Regions from separate parts of the Sinomonas soli genome, predicted to be linked through region 1. Evidence: predicted binding sites of a transcription regulator. Region 1 holds the regulator's gene; the other holds the start of a gene.

Region 1 (4,435 bases):
GCGTGGCAGGTCCTGCGGCACGACGCCCAGGGGAACCGGTCGGTGTACGTCAGCGGGAACATCACCTCGGGCCACGAGCCCGGGCACGTCGGCGAGTTCACCTTCTCGGTCAACCTGCCGCCCGGCGACTACGAGGTGCGGATCCTGCCAGCGGACGACGCCTCGCCGTCGGCCGCCTCGAGCACCGCCGCCTGGGACTCCAAGTCCTTCACCATCACGGGCTAGCGGCCGTCCCGGGTCCCCCACCGGCCCAGACGTTCGCCGGCGAGGGCGAGTGCGGCCGGCCCGGCGGTCGAGGACCGCAGCACGTGGGGGCCCAGCAGCGCCAGGCGCGCCCCCGCCTGTACGAAGCGCTCGAGTTCGGCCGGGCTGATTCCACCCTCGGGGCCGACGATGAACAGGATCTCGCCCTCCCCTGAGGCCACGCCGTCCACGGGCGCCACACCGCGCAGGATGCCGGCGAGCGATTCGCTCGCCTCCTCATGGAGCACGACGGCGAGCCGCGCCTGGGCGATGCGCTCGGCGAGGCGGGCGTCGTCGACCGCGGGCTCCACCGCCGGCACCCAGGCTCGGCGGGCCTGCTTGGCTGCGGCGAGGACCACAGAGCGCCACTTCGCGAGCGCCTTCTCGGCCCGTTCGCCCTTCCAGCGCACGATCGAGCGCTCGGCCTGCCACGGGACGACCTCGTCCACGCCGAGCTCGGTCGCCGTCTCCGCGGCGAGCTCGTCCCGATCGCCCTTCGCCAGCGCCTGGACGAGGACGAGCCGGAACGGGGGGCGCGCCTCGTGCACGACAGAGTCGATGACGGCCTCGAGCACTGAGCCCTCGGCCCTGCTGACCGTGCCGACGGCGCGCGTCCCGGCGCCGTCGGAGACGTCGACGCCCTCCCCGACGCCCAGCCGCCGGACGGCGACGGCGTGCCGTCCCTCCGCCCCGTCGACCGTCATGGTGCCTCCGGGGGCTTTGCCGTCGAGCGCGCCGGGGGCGACGTAGAAGAGCGGCCGGGACATCGTCAGAGGTTGCCGAACTTGTCGCGGAGCTTGGCGAACATGCCGCCGCTGCCGACGAGCTTGCCCTCGCCGACCTGCTCGCCGCGCAGCTTGGCGAACTGGCGCAGGAGCTCCTCCTGCTCCGCGTCGAGCTTCGTGGGCGTCTCGACCCTGACGTGCACGAGGAGGTCTCCGCGGCCTGCGCCGCGCAGCCGGGCCACGCCGAGGTCGTGCAGGGTCACCACATCGCCGGACTGGCTTCCGGGCCGCAGCGTGATCCCCTGCTCGCCGTCGAACGTCTCCAAGGTCATCTCGGACCCGAGGGCGGCGGCGGTCATCGGGACGCTGAGCGTGGCGTGCAGGTCATCGCCCTCGCGCGTGAACGTCGGGTGGGAGGCCACCCGGATCTCCACGTAGAGGTCGCCCGACGGGCCGCCGGCCGTTCCCGCCTCGCCCTGGCCGGCGAGCTGGATGCGCGTGCCGGTGGACACGCCCGCCGGGATCTTGACGGTGAGCGAGCGCCGGCTCCGGATGCGGCCCTCGCCGCCGCACTCGTTGCACGGGCTGGGGATCTCGGTGCCGAACCCCTGGCAGGTGGGGCACGTGGCCATCGTCATGACCTGGCCGAGGATCGAGCGGACCGGCCGCTGGATGTGGCCGGAGCCGCCGCAGACGCCGCAGCGGACCGGCTCGGTCCCGGGCTCGCAGCACGAGCCGTCGCAGCGGGTGCAGACCACCGCGGTGTCGACCTCGAGCTTCTTGTTGACGCCGAACACCGCGTCCTTGAGCTCGATCCGGACGGCGATGAGCGCATCCTGTCCGCGCCGCACGCGCGAAGCGGGGCCGGACTGGGCCGCGCCGCCGCCGAAGAAGGTCTCGAAGATGTCCTGGAACGCGAAGCCCGCCCCGTTGTAGCCGCCGGAGAAGCCGTTGTCGGTGCCGTTCTCGTTCCCCGTCGTGTCATAGACGCGGCGCTTCTGCGGGTCCGAGAGGACTTCGTAGGCGTGGGTGACCGCCTTGAACCGGTCCGCGGCGTCTTCGCCTGGGTTCATGTCCGGGTGGAGCTTGCGGGCCAGCTTCTTGTAGGCCTTCTTGATCTCCTCGGGCGTCGCATCGGTCTGGACGCCGAGGGTTTCGTAGTGGCTGCTCACAGTTCTCTTTCTTCTCAGCTTCCGGCGATGATCTTCGACAGGTAGCGGGCGACCGCCCGCACTGCGGCCATCGTGGCCGGATAGTCCATGCGTGTGGGGCCGAGGATGCCGAGCTTCGGGCCGTCGTCCTGCCCGTACCCGGTGGCCACCACGGAGGTCTCGGCGAGGCCGATGTACGGGTTCTCCCTCCCGATGGTGACCGTGACGCCGCGCGGATCGCTCGCCATCTCGGAGAGGAGCCGCAGCAGGACGACCTGTTCCTCGAGTGCCTCGAGCACCGGCGAGATGCTCTGGAGGAAGTCGCTGTTGGACCTGGCGAGGTAGGCCGTGCCGGCCATCACCATCCGGTCCTCACGGCTGGCCTCGGCCAGGGTGCCGAGGCCGTAGGCCAGCTCGGCACCCAGCCGCTGGTCCTGGGGCGCGAGCGAGGCGACGACCTCCGCCGCGCCGGCGGCCAGCCTCGCGACCGCGGTGCCGGCCAGACCCTCGAGGAATCGCTGCCTCAGGTAGGCGAGCCTGTCCCGGTCGACGTCCTCGCCCACGGTGAGCACGCGCTGCTCGACCGTGCCGGTGTCCGCGATGAGGACGAGCAGCACCTGGCGCGGGGCCATCGACACCGCTTCGACGTGGCGCACCTTGGCCCGGCCCAGCTGCGGGTACTGCACGACGGCGACCTGGTTGGTGAGCTGGGACAGGAGCCTGACCGTGCGCTCGAGGACATCGTCCAGATCGTCCGCCCCGTCCAGGAGCGTCTGGATCGCCTGCTTCTCCGCCGCGGACAGCGGCCGCACCGCGGAGAGGTGGTCCACGAAGACGCGGTAGCCCTTGTCGGTCGGGACGCGGCCCGCGCTCGTGTGGGGGGCCGTGATGAGGCCGTCGTCCTCGAGGGCTGCCATGTCGTTGCGGATTGTGGCGCTCGAGACGCCGAGCCGGTGGCGTTCCACGAGCGCTTTCGACCCGACGGGCTCGCGGTAGTGGACGTAGTCCTCCACAATCGCCCGCAGGACCTCCAGCTTCCGGGGCTCGTTCATCACACCTCCTGCTCCGACGGCGGGCGGCGTGCCCGCGGCTTAGCACTCTCTGGGATCAAGTGCTAAGTCTAGTACGCCCACCGCCCCCGTCGGGAACCCCCCGGGCTGTGCGCTCGGCCACGGCGCGTCCCCGGGTGGCGCGGCGCGGTCCGCCGTAGGATTCGGCGGGTGGACCGACTCAGCTATGACTCCTGGGGGCCGGCCGACCTCGCCCGCCCGTCCCGTGCCGAACTCCCCCTCGTCCCCGCCGAGCTCGGGCTTGTCCTCGAGGACGCCGAGAGCGGATGGGTCGGTGCCGTGGTCCGCGTGGAGAAGTCCGGGGGCATGCACCTCATGAGCCTCGAGGACCGGCGCGGGCGCACCCGCTCGTTCCAGCTCGGGTTCGGCTTCCTCCTCGACGGCCGCCCCGTCCGCGTCGGGCCGCCGGCCCCCCGGACCCAGCCCGCCGCCCCCGCACGGACCGCGTCCGGCTCGGTGCGCGTCGAGGGCCTGCGGGCGCAGGTGGCCAAGGCCAGCCGGGTCTGGGTGGAGGGCAAGCACGACGCCGAGCTCGTGGAGAAGGTCTGGGGAGACGACCTCCGCGTCGAGGGGATCGTCGTCGAGCCCCTGCACGGGGTCGACGACCTCGCGGGGGCGGTCGCAGCGTTCGGGCCCGGGCCGGGCCGGAAGCTCGGGATCATCGTCGACCACCTGGTGGAGGGCTCGAAGGAGTCGCGGATCGTGGCCGAGGCCATGGCTGTCCCGGGGGCTGCCGGGAACGTGCTCGTCGTGGGACACCCCTATGTGGACGTCTGGCAGGCCATCAAGCCCTCGGTGCTCGGCATCCCCGCGTGGCCCACCGTGCCGCGCGGCACGGACTGGAAGACCGGGATCCTCAAGGCGTTCGGATGGCCGCACGGCACCGCGGAAGACGTGGGCCTCGGCTGGCAGAAGCTCCTCGGGGCCGTGCGCACCTACGCCGACCTCGAGCCTTCCCTGCTCGGCCGCGTCGAAGAGGTCATCGACTTCCTGACGGCCTGAGCGCGCAACCTTGGATATCCTTGGACTGCTCACGGCGGCCGCAAGGCCCCGCGGGCGTCAAGACCGCAAGGACCCACAGGCAAGGATTCATCAGTGGCCGAGTACCCGAAGGACCCCCGCAGCACCGCCGGACAGGACAACGGTGCCACGGTCCCCGCGCCGCTGACGGCGTCCGAGGACCGGCAATGGGCGACCCTCGCGCATTTCGGCGGCATCCTCGGCTTCGTCCCGTCGCTCCTGATCT
Region 2 (4,435 bases), on a different contig from region 1:
GGGACCGCCTGAGCTCGCGCGGGGCCCGCGTCTGGCACCACTACGACGGTGCGGTGGACATGGCCGCCGCGATCGACCCGGTGCTGACAATCGGCCGTGAGGACCACGAGACGAGCATCCCCGTGGCCGTCGAGTCCGACGGCACCGACCGCTACCGCTCGATGAGCGTGCGCGAGCGGACGCGTCAGCGGCCCGAGCTGCTGGGGCGCCTCGGCTGGAAGCACTTCACGCTCTGGACCATCGAGGTCTTCACCGACCCGAGCGGCTGCGCCGAGATGATCGCCGGTGAGCTCGGCCTCGCGACCGACGCGGACGAGAACGGCACGGCCGGGTTCCTCGACGATGCCTGGGCGGGCGGACGCGAGGGACGCCACGGCCCCGCGGCCTCCGGGTCCGGGACCGCCTGGAGCGCGGCCGCCGGCGGGAGCCGCAGCCAGAGGGAGAACGAGGGGAGTGCCGCTATGACGGAGTATGACGGGGCTCACGGCTCCGAGCGCGGAGACCGTCGGGAGACCGCGGGCGGCGACGGGACCGCGATCCCGTCCGCAGCCGCCCCGTACACGTCCGACCCTGAGCCCACGCTTCCGGAGGCCGCGCATCCCGAGACCGTCGGCGGATGGCTCCCCGAGGGCGGAGCCACGGACTCGCACGAGCGACCGCATGGCGACACGGTGCCCACCCGCGCCGCCCACGAGGCGGGGCGCCAGGATGGCGGCGCTCCCGGCGAGGAGGACGGCCCGGCGGACGCGGCCCCGCCCGCCGGGGAGACCACCGATGCCGCGGATACCACCCATGCCTCGGAGCCCGGCGACCCCACCGAGACCGGCGACCCCGCGAATACCGGAGAGCTCCGGCGTCCGCGCGGGGCCCGCCGCGTGACGGTGCCCGGGACCGGCCCCGCGGAGGCAGACGAGCCGGAACAGCCGGCGGCCCCGAGGCCCTACGAGCCGGTGACGCGCCGCAGCGCCGAGCGTGCACGCGAGCGGTGGCTCAAGGAGCAGCGGCCGCCGCACTGGGGCTGAGCGGACGGTCGGGGCGGCCCGCATCAGCGGGGCCCGGCGTCGACGAGCGTGAAGAACACCTTCCCGCGCGCGGACGCGCCGGCAACCTTGGCCGCCTGATCCGGCCGGGCCGCGACCACGAGGAGGCCCTCGGCGTCCTGGGATCCCAACCACGGCCCGGCAGCACCGGCGCCGCCCGGGGCTCCGGCCCACAGGACGGGCACCCGGGCCGCGAGGACGGTGCCCGCGCCCGCCCCGCCGCCGGCGTCGGTGCTCAGCATCACGTCGACGAGCTGGCCCGGGCGCAGGAGCTGGAGCGAGGGCGGGTCCGCGACCCGGACCGGGACTGCTGCGGTATCCGCGGCGGTCCCCGCGAGGAGCCCCGGACCGACGAGGCCTGCGTCCGTGACGGCCTCCCCGCTGCGCACCGGGCCCGCAAGCCGCTGCCCCACGAGCCGCGAGGGATCCGAGGAGGCGCCCTGCGGCACCGCGTCGGCCGGAACCCGGGCCACGCGCAGCTCGCCTCCGGAGAGGGTGGCCCCGCCGGCGAGGTCCCGCGCGGCGACGGCCACGGGCGCCATGGCGGCCGTGGGCGGCGTCAGCTCGTGCACGGCGGCGCCGGCGGCCACGCACAACAGCGCCGCCGCCAGAGTGCGGCGACGCCGGTCGAGGAAGCGTCGAAGCGGGCTGCGCGGAACGGATGCCCAGGGACGGGCTGAGGCGGGCGGGCGCTTCGGCGCGGGGCTGCGGGTCATGCCGCCACGCTAGGGCGGCGGTGCCGCCCCTGCGTCAGGCGAGGTCGCCTATGTGCACGGCACGCCGACTGCGCCGCCTGTGGAGGGGAAGAAGGTCAGTTGGCAGCGGCCGCAGTGGCCGGCTTGGCGTCCTTCGACCCGGACTCCTTGGCCGGGGAGGCGGCCGGGGTGCTGCTGGAGCTGCCCCCACGCGAATCCGTGCGGTAGAAGCCAGAGCCCTTGAAGACGACGCCCACGGTGTTGAACTTCTTGCGCAGCGTGCCGCCGCACTCGGGGCAGACCGTGAGCGAGGCGTCGCTGAACGACTGGACCGTCTCAAAGGCGTGGTCGCAGTCTTTGCAGGCGTAGGCGTAGGTAGGCACAGGAACTCCTTCTGAACAGGGCAGAGGCCGCGGCACCGCCCGGCGCGGCGTCCCCAGTCCGGGAGCGTCGGTCCGGTTGGCAGTCACGGGCCTCGAGTGCTAATGCTAACAGGCCCGCGCGCGCGGCTATTCCGTTCGGGCCCCCGCGCCGCCAAGGCCGATGATCCCGCCGGGGGTGACGGCGGCGTCCACGCGGCGGTCCAGCGCATCCGCCGGGACGGCGCCCGAGGCGAGCACCTCGCCGTCGTACACCACGGCCGCGGTGGGAAGGCGCGCCCCGAGCGCCGCCGCGAGGGCGAGGAAGCGGTCGTAGTACCCGCCGCCCTGGCCGAGGCGGCGGCCGTCGGTGTCCAGGGCCGTGGCCGGGAGGAGGATCCCCGAGACCGGGGAACGGGCGGGGCCGCCGGCGAGGACCTCGTCGGCGGCCGCCACGGTGCCCACCGGCTCCTGCACCGGGGCATAGCGGCTCCGCGCGAACTCGATCCCCGGGCGCCACTCGACCCAGCCGAGCTGCCTCGCGGGCAGGCAGATCGGGAGCATGACCCGGAACCCGTCGGCGTGCAGGCTCTCGAGGAGGTCCGCCGTGGGGGGCTCCATCCCCACACCCAGATAGGCGGTCACCACGGACCCGGCAGGCAGGGTCCGGCGCGCCCACGCCAGACCGTGCGCGGCAATGAGGGGCGCGGCGGCCGCCACGTCGGCGGGTGCGAGGGCGCGGCGCGCCGACCAGATTCGGGCGCGCAGGGAGGACTTGAGCTCGGCGGTCTCCATGGCGTGACTCTATCCGTGCATGTCCCGTACTCGTATAGAGTGTGCCTCGTGTCTACCTCCAGAGCTGTCAGGAAAGCCGTCATCCCTGTCGCCGGTCTCGGGACTCGGTTCCTGCCGGTGACCAAGGCCATGCCCAAGGAGATGCTCCCCGTCGTCGACAAGCCCGCGATCCAGTACGTGGTCGAGGAAGCGGTGTCGGTGGGCCTCGAGGACATCCTGATGATCACGGGCCGCAACAAGCGCGCGCTCGAGGACCACTTCGACCGCGTCCCCTCGCTCGAGTCCGCGCTCGAGGCCAAGGGTGACCGCAAGAAGCTCGCCGCCATCCAGGAGTCCAACAACCTCGGTGACATCCACTACGTCCGCCAGGGCGACCCGAAGGGACTCGGGCACGCCGTCCTGTGCGCCGAGCGCCACGTGGGCAACGAGCCCTTCGCCGTGCTCCTCGGCGACGACCTCATTGACGAGCGGGACGAGCTCCTCGGCGAGATGATCCGGGTGCAGCAGGCCACCGGCGGCTCGGTCGTGGCGCTCATGGAGGTCCCGCGCGAGACGATCTCCTCCTACGGCTGCGCCGACGTCACCAAGGTCGAGGGCGAGAGCTACGTGCAGGTCCACGGGCTCGTCGAGAAGCCGGCCCCCGAGGACGCCCCGTCGAACCTCGCGATCATCGGCCGCTACGTGCTCCACCCTGCCGTCTTCGACGTGCTGCGCAGCACCGAGCCGGGACGCGGCGACGAGATCCAGCTCACCGACGCCCTGCAGACCCTCGCCCGGCGCGAGGGCGAGGGCGGCGGGGTGTACGGCGTGGTCTTCCGGGGCCGCCGCTACGACACCGGGGACAAGCTCTCCTACCTCAAGGCCGTCGTGACCCTCGCGTGCGACCGCGACGAGTTCGGCGCCGACCTGCGCTCGTGGCTCGCGGACTTCGTGGCCGAGGGCGCGGACGCGGCGTCGGCCCGCGGCTGACGCGGAGCATGTCGGCATCGGGCCTCTGGCCCGTCACGCTGCGCGCCGGGGACCTGGCTCTCCGGCCGCTGCGGATGGGGGACCGCGCGGAGTGGATGGCCGTGCGATCCCGCAATCGGGCCTGGCTCGCCCCGTGGGAGGCCTCCAACCCCCAGCCCGGCGGCTCCCTGCCCACCTTCCGGGACATGGTCCGCTCCCTCACCCGGCAGGCCCGGGAGGGGTCGTCGCTCCCGTTCGTCATCACCCTCGATGACCCCCGCGCCCGCAAGGCCCCGATCGTCGGACAGCTCACGGTGTCCTCCATCGTGTGGGGCTCGGCGCTCATGGCCACGCTCGGCTACTGGGTGGACCGCGAGTACGCGGGCCGGGGGATCGCGCCGACGGCGGTCGCCCTCGTGACGGACCACTGCTTCCGCGAGATGGGCCTGCACCGGATGGAGATCAACATCCGCCCGGAGAACGCCCCGAGCCTGCGGGTCGTCGAGAAGCTCGGCTTCCGGCACGAGGGCCTCCGCCCCCGCTACCTGCACATCAACGGGGCGTGGGCGGACCATGAGTCCTTCGCCCTCACCGCCGA

What was found. The regulator HrcA, encoded in region 1, represses chaperone genes, less so after heat shock. The targets are predictions, from matches to a motif close to TTNGCACTCGNNNNNNNCGAGTGCNAA.
Region 2: a site for HrcA is predicted at 2,195-2,221, ahead of ACYVKZ_RS03990 (FmdB family zinc ribbon protein). Genes of this name have one in related genera too.

Annotation. Positions count from the first base shown of each region.
Region 1 covers NZ_BAAGSN010000011.1:41,954-46,388, reverse strand. Annotated here, with positions in the region: gene ACYVKZ_RS10015 (GerMN domain-containing protein) at 1-225, shown strand, start outside; gene ACYVKZ_RS10010 (16S rRNA (uracil(1498)-N(3))-methyltransferase) at 222-1,010, opposite strand; gene dnaJ (molecular chaperone DnaJ) at 1,013-2,140, opposite strand; gene hrcA (heat-inducible transcriptional repressor HrcA) at 2,155-3,171, opposite strand; gene ACYVKZ_RS09995 (DUF3097 domain-containing protein) at 3,340-4,191, shown strand; gene ACYVKZ_RS09990 (DUF4870 domain-containing protein) at 4,285-4,435, shown strand, end outside.
Region 2 covers NZ_BAAGSN010000004.1:140,962-145,396, forward strand. Annotated here, with positions in the region: gene ACYVKZ_RS03980 (DUF4011 domain-containing protein) at 1-1,022, shown strand, start outside; gene ACYVKZ_RS03985 (RcpC/CpaB family pilus assembly protein) at 1,046-1,756, opposite strand; gene ACYVKZ_RS03990 (FmdB family zinc ribbon protein) at 1,852-2,118, opposite strand; gene ACYVKZ_RS03995 (5-formyltetrahydrofolate cyclo-ligase) at 2,245-2,889, opposite strand; gene galU (UTP--glucose-1-phosphate uridylyltransferase GalU) at 2,938-3,858, shown strand; gene ACYVKZ_RS04005 (GNAT family N-acetyltransferase) at 3,867-4,435, shown strand, end outside.